2 regions of the Sinomonas flava genome follow, and region 2 is predicted to be linked to the other one. Evidence: riboswitches for the same ligand, from Rfam matches in the RefSeq annotation. Region 2 holds a riboswitch; the other holds the start of a gene.
The links. Region 2 has a riboswitch for cyclic di-AMP ahead of ABD298_RS16830 (aggregation-promoting factor C-terminal-like domain-containing protein). Riboswitches for the same ligand answer to the same signal wherever they lie in the genome.
Positions count from the first base shown of each region.

Region 1: linked by a shared signal. The riboswitch ahead of ABD298_RS15470 (C40 family peptidase) and the one ahead of ABD298_RS16830 (aggregation-promoting factor C-terminal-like domain-containing protein) in region 2 are both predicted to bind cyclic di-AMP.

Region 1 covers NZ_BAAAQW010000010.1:82,509-86,913, forward strand. Annotated here, with positions in the region: gene ABD298_RS15460 (iron-dependent transcriptional repressor DtxR) at 177-872, shown strand; cyclic di-AMP (ydaO/yuaA leader) riboswitch at 1,091-1,303, shown strand; gene ABD298_RS15465 (M23 family metallopeptidase) at 1,310-2,137, shown strand; cyclic di-AMP (ydaO/yuaA leader) riboswitch at 2,329-2,493, shown strand; gene ABD298_RS15470 (C40 family peptidase) at 2,513-3,241, shown strand; gene ABD298_RS15475 (NlpC/P60 family protein) at 3,342-4,106, shown strand; gene ABD298_RS15480 (HNH endonuclease) at 4,386-4,405, shown strand, end outside.
Region 2 covers NZ_BAAAQW010000012.1:104,962-109,366, reverse strand. Annotated here, with positions in the region: gene ABD298_RS16845 (sensor histidine kinase) at 1-28, opposite strand, end outside; gene ABD298_RS16840 (response regulator transcription factor) at 37-777, opposite strand; gene ABD298_RS16835 (hypothetical protein) at 956-1,864, shown strand; gene ABD298_RS16830 (aggregation-promoting factor C-terminal-like domain-containing protein) at 1,984-2,826, opposite strand; cyclic di-AMP (ydaO/yuaA leader) riboswitch at 2,833-3,027, opposite strand; gene ABD298_RS16825 (winged helix-turn-helix domain-containing protein) at 3,631-4,405, shown strand, end outside.

The DNA.
Region 1 (4,405 bases), on a different contig from region 2:
GGGTGGAGGCGGAGGCCGTGCCCTTCGCCCCGGGTCAAGTCTGCCGCACCGGCATTGGTGTCGCGAACCATTGCGCCCGGGAGTCCCCGTCTAATCTGAGCGGTTCAAAATAAGCTAGAATTGCGGCAGCGACGCCGTCCGCACCGCCCCACCGCCCGAGGAGCTCGAAGCACCGCATGTCCGACCTCATCGACACCACCGAGATGTACCTGCGCACCATCCTCGAACTCGAGGAGGAGGGCATTACCCCACTGCGCGCGCGCATCGCCGAGCGGCTCCGCCACTCCGGCCCCACCGTCTCCCAGACCGTGGCCCGCATGGAGCGGGACGGCCTCGTGGTCGTCTCGGGCGACCGGCACTTGCAGCTGACCCTCGACGGCCGCAGGCGGGCGGTCGAGGTCATGCGCAAGCACCGGCTCGCGGAGCGCCTCCTCTCCGACGTGATCGGGCTGGACTGGCCCTACGTCCATGACGAGGCGTGCCGCTGGGAGCACGTCATGAGCGAGCGTGTCGAGCGCCGGCTCTACGAACTGCTCGGGCGGCCCACCGAGTCGCCCTACGGGAACCCCATTCCCGGCCTCGAGGCACTGGGCGGCACCCCTTCTGAAGGGTTCGCCGACGGCGTCGTCACGCTCGTGGAGGCGATGGACACCTATGCCCCGGGTTCCCGGGTGGTGGTGAGCCGGCTCGCCGAGCCCATCCAGGTGGACCCGGAGCTGCTGGCCCAGCTCGACGAGGGCGGCATCCGTCCGGGCGCCAAGGTCGCCCTCGAGCGGGTGGGGGACTACATCTCGGTGCGCGTGGCAATGGTCGACGGCGCGCTGGAACTGCCGCTCGAGGTTGCGGCACACGTCTTCGTCTCGGTGGCATAGCTGGCCCGCCAGCCGCGTAGTTACTGGGGAGTCGCACAAGGCCTCACACAAGAGGACAAAACCTCTACTCGGTGGAGTAAACCGTTCGACGCCAATTCCGTGTGAGCTTCCTCTCACTAAAGGTCACGAAAGCGTTACATCGGGTTTGAGTTCCTCTATGCTGGAAGACAAGCGCCGAGACTTCGGCGTGATCCCAGCCGCACGCCGAGCTCTGCCAGCGGACCGGGATGCAGCAATCCAAGGCAGAGGCGGGGGAACCACCAGCGGCGGCCGAGGCCGCCTTGGGGTGAAGCCCGCAGCACGCTCGGGACACTGGCATGCAGGATCCATCCGTGGATACCCGTGTGCCCAGACCCGTGCGGCTGGGCCGAGTCCGGACTCTCTGGCTCGAACCCGACAGCTAACTTCGCAGGCGCTTGACGAGAGAGGGAATTCGCTTGAGCCAGCAAGCTGTCCGCGGTCGACGTCGCGCCCAGTCGCCGTCGTTCGCTGATGTCGACCATGCCGCGGGCCTCCGCCCGCGGGACGCCAGTAGGCGCGGCCGCCGCGCCGCCGAGCGCCAGAGCCCCGTCCGCCAGCTCGCCGAGATCGCCTCGGTTGCCGGGGTCGGGCAGAAGGCCGGGGTCGCGCTCGCCGCGACGGGCCTTGTCCTGACCGTGACGGTCCCCACCGCCACCGGTGCCATCGAGGCCGGCGCCGCCTCGAAGGCTTCCCAGGTCGTCGACACGGCCGTCCTGCCTGAGGTCACGGCGCCCGAGGACGCCCCCGTCGCCTTCAGCCGGGCCTCCGTGGGCAGCGCGCTCAACCCCGACGGCCAGCTCCAGCAGATGCTCACGGCCGAGTCCGCCAAGGGTGTCACTCCCGCCCAGGCCCAGCACTCCCTCGGCGCCCCCCTGGACTCCATGGTGAAGTCCTCACCGTTCGGCTACCGCGTGAGCCCCATCAGCGGGTGGGCCGGCGAGTTCCACCGCGGGCAGGACTTCGCGGCCCAGTGCGGGACCGCCGTCAAGGCAGCCGCCGGCGGAACCGTGACCTTCGCCGGATGGCACCCCTACGGCGGCGGGAACCGGGTCGTGATCGACCACGGCAACGGGCTCGAGACCACCTACAACCACCTCTCCTCGTTCTCGGTCTCGGTGGGCCAGAAGGTGGACCGCGGGGCGCTCATCGCCCTCAGCGGCACGACCGGTGCCTCCACCGGATGCCACCTCCACTTCGAGGTGATGGTCAACGGCGACGTCGTCGACCCCAACGGCTGGCTCTGAGCCGCGTTAGCGGCCCTCTCCTGCCCTCCAGGGCGCGTGCTTTCGGGCGCGCGCCCTTCGTCGTGTCCTTTTCGTGACCCTCGATAAACACACCGTGATCCGAATGTGACATATGGTCCGGTGTCCTGTAGGGTCGTTCCTGTTCCAGCTCCTACCAAGTTGGAACATTCGGAGGGAATGCCTAGCTCTGCCACTCTCCGAAGCCGTTCGCACACACCGCTTGGCAGAGGCGGGGGAACCACTTTTGGTCCTCCTCAGGGAGGGCCTTGGGGTTAAGCAGCCCGGCGCGAGCCGGGAGGCCGGATACTTCCAATCCGAACCCGACAGCTCACCTCGTAGGCACTGGGAGAGGCTACTTCTGTGTCGTCACGCACCATGACTGCGCGCCATCGCGCCGTACCGGTCCGCACCCGTCCGCTCGAGGCTGTCGCGCAGGCAGTGTCCGACAATGCAGGCACCATCGGCCGCCAGGCGGCCGTCATCGCCGCGGCGTCCGGCCTGATCATCAGCGCCGGGCTCCCCGCGCAGGCTGCAGAAGCCCAGCGCGAGGCTTCCGCCCTCTCCGACGTGGCCAGCACTGCTGTGCCGAGCGTCGTCGCGTCCACCGATGCCCAGGTCTCCTTCGAGCGCCCCGCCGTTGAGTCGGTCGCCGCGCCCGTCGTCGAGCCCGTCAAGACCCAGTCCACCGCTCCGGCCGCGCAGACGCAGACCGCTACCGCGCAGGCCGCGGTCGCGACGAAGTCGTCGCCCGCTGTGGACGCCACCGTGAACGCCGCCGGCTCGAGCCTCGCGGCGATCGCCTACACGGGCATCGGCCACCCCTACGTCTGGGGCGGCAACACCCCTGCTGGCTGGGACTGCTCGGGTTTCACCCAGTGGGTCTACGCCCAGGCAGGCATCAGCATCCCGCGTGTCCAGGCATGGAGCATCATGCGCCAGACCGCCACTCCGGCCCCCGGTGACCTCGTGGTCCAGAACGGCGGCGCCCATGTTGGCATCTACGTCGGCAACGGGATGATGATCAGCGCGCTCAACCCCTCGCAGGGCACGCTGCTGCACGCCGTGGCCGCGACCGGCTCGTCCGTCTTCTACACCCTCAGCTGAGAACCATCCACTTCCGGGCGCGGCGGTGACCCCCGCTGCGGCGCCCTCCGAGGGCCGTCCCCCTGCGGCCTGAGGGACACGAGAGAGAGAACTCACCCGTATGACCACCCGTGCAGGAATCGGGCGCCACCGCGCCGACAACACCTCCTCCCTTGCCATCATCGCCAAGGCTGTCACCGAGAACGCCGGCGGTGTCGGACGTCAGGCCGCCGTCATCGCGGCTGCCAGCGGCCTCGTCCTGACCAGCGGCGTCGCCGCCAACGCTGCTGAGGTCTCGTCCCAGCGCGAGGCGTCGGCCCCGGTTGCCCTCGAGGTCGAGAGCGCCGTCCAGGCGCCGATCTCGGCCGAGACGACGGCCGCCGTCACCTTCGAGCGTCCCGCCGTCGAGTCCGTCGCCGCCCCGGTCGTCGAGAAGCCGGCCCCGGCCCCCGTCGCCCAGGCTGCCCCGCAGGCCCCGGCTCCGGCTCCCGCCAAGGTGCAGGCCGCGGCCAGCACCGCGGTGCAGGCCCCCGCCCCGGCCCCCGCCGCCGCGAGCGGCCAGGGTGCCGCCATCGCCGCCGCCGCGTACGCCCAGCTGGGTGTCGCCCAGGACTGCACGATGCTCGTGACCAACTCGCTGGCCGCCGTCGGCATCCACTACCACGGCTGGCCGGCCGGCTACCTCTCCCTCGGCCGCACGGTCAGCGCCGCCGAGGCCCAGCCCGGCGACCTCGCCTACTACGCCAACGGCGGCATGGGCCTGGCCCACATCGCCGTGTACGTCGGCAACGGCATGGCCGTCCACGGCGGCTGGAACGGCGGCACCACCGCGCTGTTCAGCGTGAACGTGGGCTCCGGCCCGGTCTTCATCCGCGTCGGCGGCTGACCCACACGACACCGCACTCCCGGGCACTGCGAACGGCCCCGGGAACGCGCGCCTCAGGCGCCCCATACCGCGAGGAATGGGGCGCCTGAGGGTTTAATCCGCCGTCGGCCAGCACATGACGCGCGGGTGAACTTCGGCCGACGGTTGGGGCGCCGCATGCCGTCTGTTCGTCTAATCACGCAACCGTTCAGTACGCTTGGAGAGTCGATCCAGCCCGGCTACGCACAGGGCAGCCGGCCCTGTGCCCCTGACCGGGTGCGGCCGTGAAGAGGAACGCGCATGCGCACACTCGTTCTGAA
Region 2 (4,405 bases):
GCGGCTCGGCGGCGGAGAGGGATCCCACGGAGGCCATCACCCGTCGGCTGGTTTGATGACGTAGCCGGCGCCGCGCACGGTGTGGATCATGGGGGGCCGGTCGACGTCGATCTTCTTGCGCAGGTAGGAGATGTACAGCTCGACGATGTTCGCCTGGCCGCCGAAGTCGTACTGCCACACCCGGTCGAGGATCTGGGCCTTGCTGATGACTCGCTTGGGGTTCTCCATCAGGTAGCGCAGGAGTTCGAACTGGGTGGCGGTGAGCTGGATGTCCTCGCCGCCGCGGGTCACCTCGCGCGTGTCCGTGTTCAGGACGAGGTCTCCGACCACGAGCTCGGCGTCGTCCTGCGCCGCGACGCCCGAGCGCTGCACGAGGCGGTGCAGGCGGAGCATGACCTCCTCCATGCTGAACGGCTTCGTCACATAGTCGTCCCCGCCCGCGGCGAGGCCCGTGATCCTGTCCTCGACCGCGTCCTTCGCGGTCAGGAACAGCGCGGGGACCTCCGGCATGAACTGGCGGATCCGGCCGAGCACCTCGACGCCGTCGAAGCCGGGCATCATGACGTCCAGTACCAGCACGTCCGGGCGGAAGTCCCGCGCGGCGGCGACAGCTGAGGGCCCGTCCCCGGCGATCTGCACGCTCCAGCCGGCCATGCGCAGCCCCATGCTCATGAGGTCCGCGAGGCTCGGCTCGTCGTCCACCACGAGGGCGCGGATCGGGGTCCCGTCGGGGTGTGTGAGGGCGGGCAGATTGTTGACGGAGAAGGGGCTTGCCATGGTTCCAGCCTCCCGTGACGGTTTAGTCCCAGCCTGAGCCTCAGCTTTGAGCGAGCTGTGGAGGCCCGCGCTGACCAGACTATCCCCGGTCACAGCCAGTCCTGCAGGGCGGCACAGCGTCGCCACAGGGACGGAACGAACTCTTGGGAGCAGGACACCACGACCCCAGGAGGATTCAATGTCCGGCGAAGACCAGCAGCGGCCCCACGAACCCGGCCCCACCCAGTCAGGCCAGAACCCGAACCGGCCGGGCCAGCAGGCGCGGCCCTCCGTCGAGCCGAGCGTGCCGGCAGGGACGCACGACGCCGCGTGGCAGCAGGGCGCCCAGCCCGCCGCCGGATGGGGTGCCCCGGCCCCGCAGCAGGGCCAGCCCGCGGCCGGCTGGGGCGCCGCTCCTCCCCAGGGGCCGGGCCGGCGCCGGATGTCCCGGACCCAGAAGGGGGCTGCCGCAGCCGGCATCGCCGTCGTGCTCGCGGCGGGTGCCGGGGCCGCCGTGTATGCGGCGACCGGCTCCACCAGCGGCGCAGGAAGCGCGCAGGGCGGCGTGGGCCAGCCGGGTGCGGGCGGTCAGCCCGGCACGGGGGGCCAGTCCCGCTTCGGCCAGGACGGCAGTGCTCAGGACGGTGCGGCGCCGGACGGCTTCGGCCCCGCCGGCATGAGCGCCGGCACCATGGGACAGGTGCTGCACGGCGAGTACGCCGTGCTGCGGGACAGCCAGAACGTGACGATGGTCATGCAGACCGGCACCATCACTGCGGTGTCGTCGGGATCCGTGACCGTGAAGAGCGCCGACGGGTTCCAGCAGACCTACGCACTGACCGCCCAGACCGAGTACCTGAGCCGGACGGCGGGCCGCAGCCAGCGGGGGTCCCAGTCAGGCGCATCGTCCGGGTCGTCGTCGAGCCTCGCCGCCGGCCAGACTGTGGGCATCACGGCCCTCAAGGACGGACTCTCGGCGCTCACCGTGAGCGCGACCTCGGCACCGGATGCCACAACCCAAGGCGGATCGGGCTCCAGCGGTTCAGGCTCCAGCGGTTCAGGCGTCGCCGGTTCAGCCCCGGGCGGGACCACCGGCTCGAGCAGCTGACCCCCGGGCGTCCTGCCGAGCACGACGGCGGCGCCCGCCTCGCGGGGAGGTGGGCGGCGCCGTCGTGCGTCGTCCCCCTGCGGCCGCCGTTCGGGCGGCCGGTCACTGCCAGCTGGTGATCAGTACCAGTTGTTGGCGAGGTGGAAGGCGAGGGCGTTGGCGGGGGAGCCGTACCGGGACTTGATGTAGTTCAGGCCCCAGTCGATCTGGGTGCGGTAGTTTGTCTGCCAGTCGGCGCCGACGCTCGCCATCTTCGAGCCCGGGAGCGACTGGACGATGCCGTACGCGCCGCTCGAGGCGTTGGTCGCGGTGGTCCTCCAGCCCGACTCCTTGGTCCAGAGGGTCTCGAGGGCGCTCATCTGGTCCTGGCCCCAGCCGAAGGCGGCGAGGCGGCTCGCGGCGTACGCCTTGGCGCCCGCGGGGTCATCGACGGGCTGGGCGGCGAGCGCGGCGGCCGCCTTGTCCGCTGCTGCCTTGTCAGCGGCAGCCTTGTCGGCGGCAGCCTTGGCAGCGGCAGCCTGGTCCGCCGATGCCTGGTCGGCGGCAGCCTTGGCAGCGGCAGCCTGGTCCGCGGCGGCCTTCTCGGCAGCCGCCTTGTCCGCAGCGGCCTGCTCGGCCGCGGCCTTGGAAGCAGCGGCGTCAGCACGGAGGGCCGCCTGCTCGGTGGGGCTGGCGGCGATCGACTGGGCGATCGAATCGCCCGAGGCTTCGGGAATGCTGGCCTCGACAGACGAGGTGCGGGCCAGGCCGTTCACGTTGGCCGTGGCTGCCGCGCCGCCTCCGGCGACCGCGAGCAGGCCGAGGGACAGTGCGACGACGGCGCTGCGGTGGCCGAGCTTGTCGAAGGCGCTGCCGGACTTGGCGCCCGAGGACGCGGCAATGCGGGCGAGGGGGGAGGAGTGGTCGAAGGCGCGGCGGCGGCCATGAGGGCGCGGGGCAGCGCGGAAGGGGGACTTGCTCAAAGCGGATGGGCCTCTCGTTGGCGCCTGCGAAGTTAGCTGTCGGGTTCGGATGCGAGCCATCCGGCCCTGCCGATGGGCATGGGCTTCACCCCAAGGGCGCACCTCCGCTCGGGAGAGCGGGCGCGGCCGCCAAGTGGGTCCTCCGTCTCTGCCTTGCACTGAACGCAACGGGCCGCCGGCAGAGTTCGGCGAGCGGGTCCCGTGGGCACCCGCCGTTCTGCGGGCACCCATATACCGTACGGGAAGCTTCCGCCATTGTCACATTTGGATAACGGCAGATTCTGTGTCGGCATTAGCTGACCGAAGGGTCGGTTGTCTACCTGACGGAGCCGGGGCTCCGGCACACGTCCACAACCGTCCACATTGTGAGACTCGGGCTAGTTCAACAAAAGATGAACGGGAGACGTCCTTTCGTCGAAGATCCTTCGATGAGAACACGGCTATTCCCCGAAACTGTGAAAATCTTGATTCATAACAGGCCTGCGCCGAATCGTGATGCTGATCACAAAGGCCTCGCTTATCTCACCATGTGAGATGAAAATGGCATTGTTACTTGCCTGTAGGCATTGTTACGCCGCACACTCTCAGTGTGAACAAAGACTCAACAGCACCTGCAGCCGCAGTAGCCCTCGCTGGCTCACCAGCCAGCCTCGAGCCGTGCTGTTGTCGAATGTCGAGCTGACTGCACCACCCCAGCGTTTAGCCCCAGTCGTTCCTCCGCCCAGCGTCGGGCAGCACCTTCCCACGCGGGCGATCTGCTCCGCATTCGAAGCCTTCACGGCTAGTTCTCTCGAGGTCTGATCCATGTCTGTTGCTTCCGGCTACGTCCACATCTCTGTCCGCAACGCCCAGAAGTCCCAGCCGGGCCACCGGCAGCCGTTCGGCTCGCGCTTCCCCGGCCAGGCTGATGCTCCGGCCCACCCCGCAGCCCAGCAGGGGCTGCGGCCCGCCCAGCCCTTCCGCTCCCTGGCCGAGGACTACGCCCCGATCACCGCCCCCACCGCGGTCGTCCCCGCCGGGCCTGAGCCGGTGCGGGCGGTCACCCCGGACAACGTCGCGCACGGCTTCGTCCTCTACGTGGGCCTGTCCGAGCAGCAGGCCGCCGCGGCCGGCACCTCGATCGCGCGCATCGCCCAGGAGATCCGTGCGTACGCGCAGAACCTCGTCGAGGGCGTCGAGAGCTACGCGGCGGTCGCGGTGGCGCCAGCCTCCGCGCCCGGCTCCTCGCTCGACGTCGTGCGGTCCACCTTCGGCGACCCGACCATCGCGGCCCGCCAGCAGCGCCCCGAGCCCCGTCCGGCCCCGCAGTCGGACGCCCGCCCGGCCGGCGTCCTCATCGACCTCGCCCGCCGCGAGGTCCACCTCGACGGCGAGACCCTGAACCTGACGTTCAAGGAGTTCGAGCTCCTGAACTACCTCGTGGAGAACGGGACGCGGACCGTGAGCCGTGACGAGCTGCTCGAGGGCCTCTGGAAGAACGCCGAGGAGATCCCGAACGAGCGCACGATCGACGTGCACATCCGCCGCCTGCGGTCCAAGCTCGGCCGTCTGGCGAACACGGTCCGCACCGTGCGCGGGC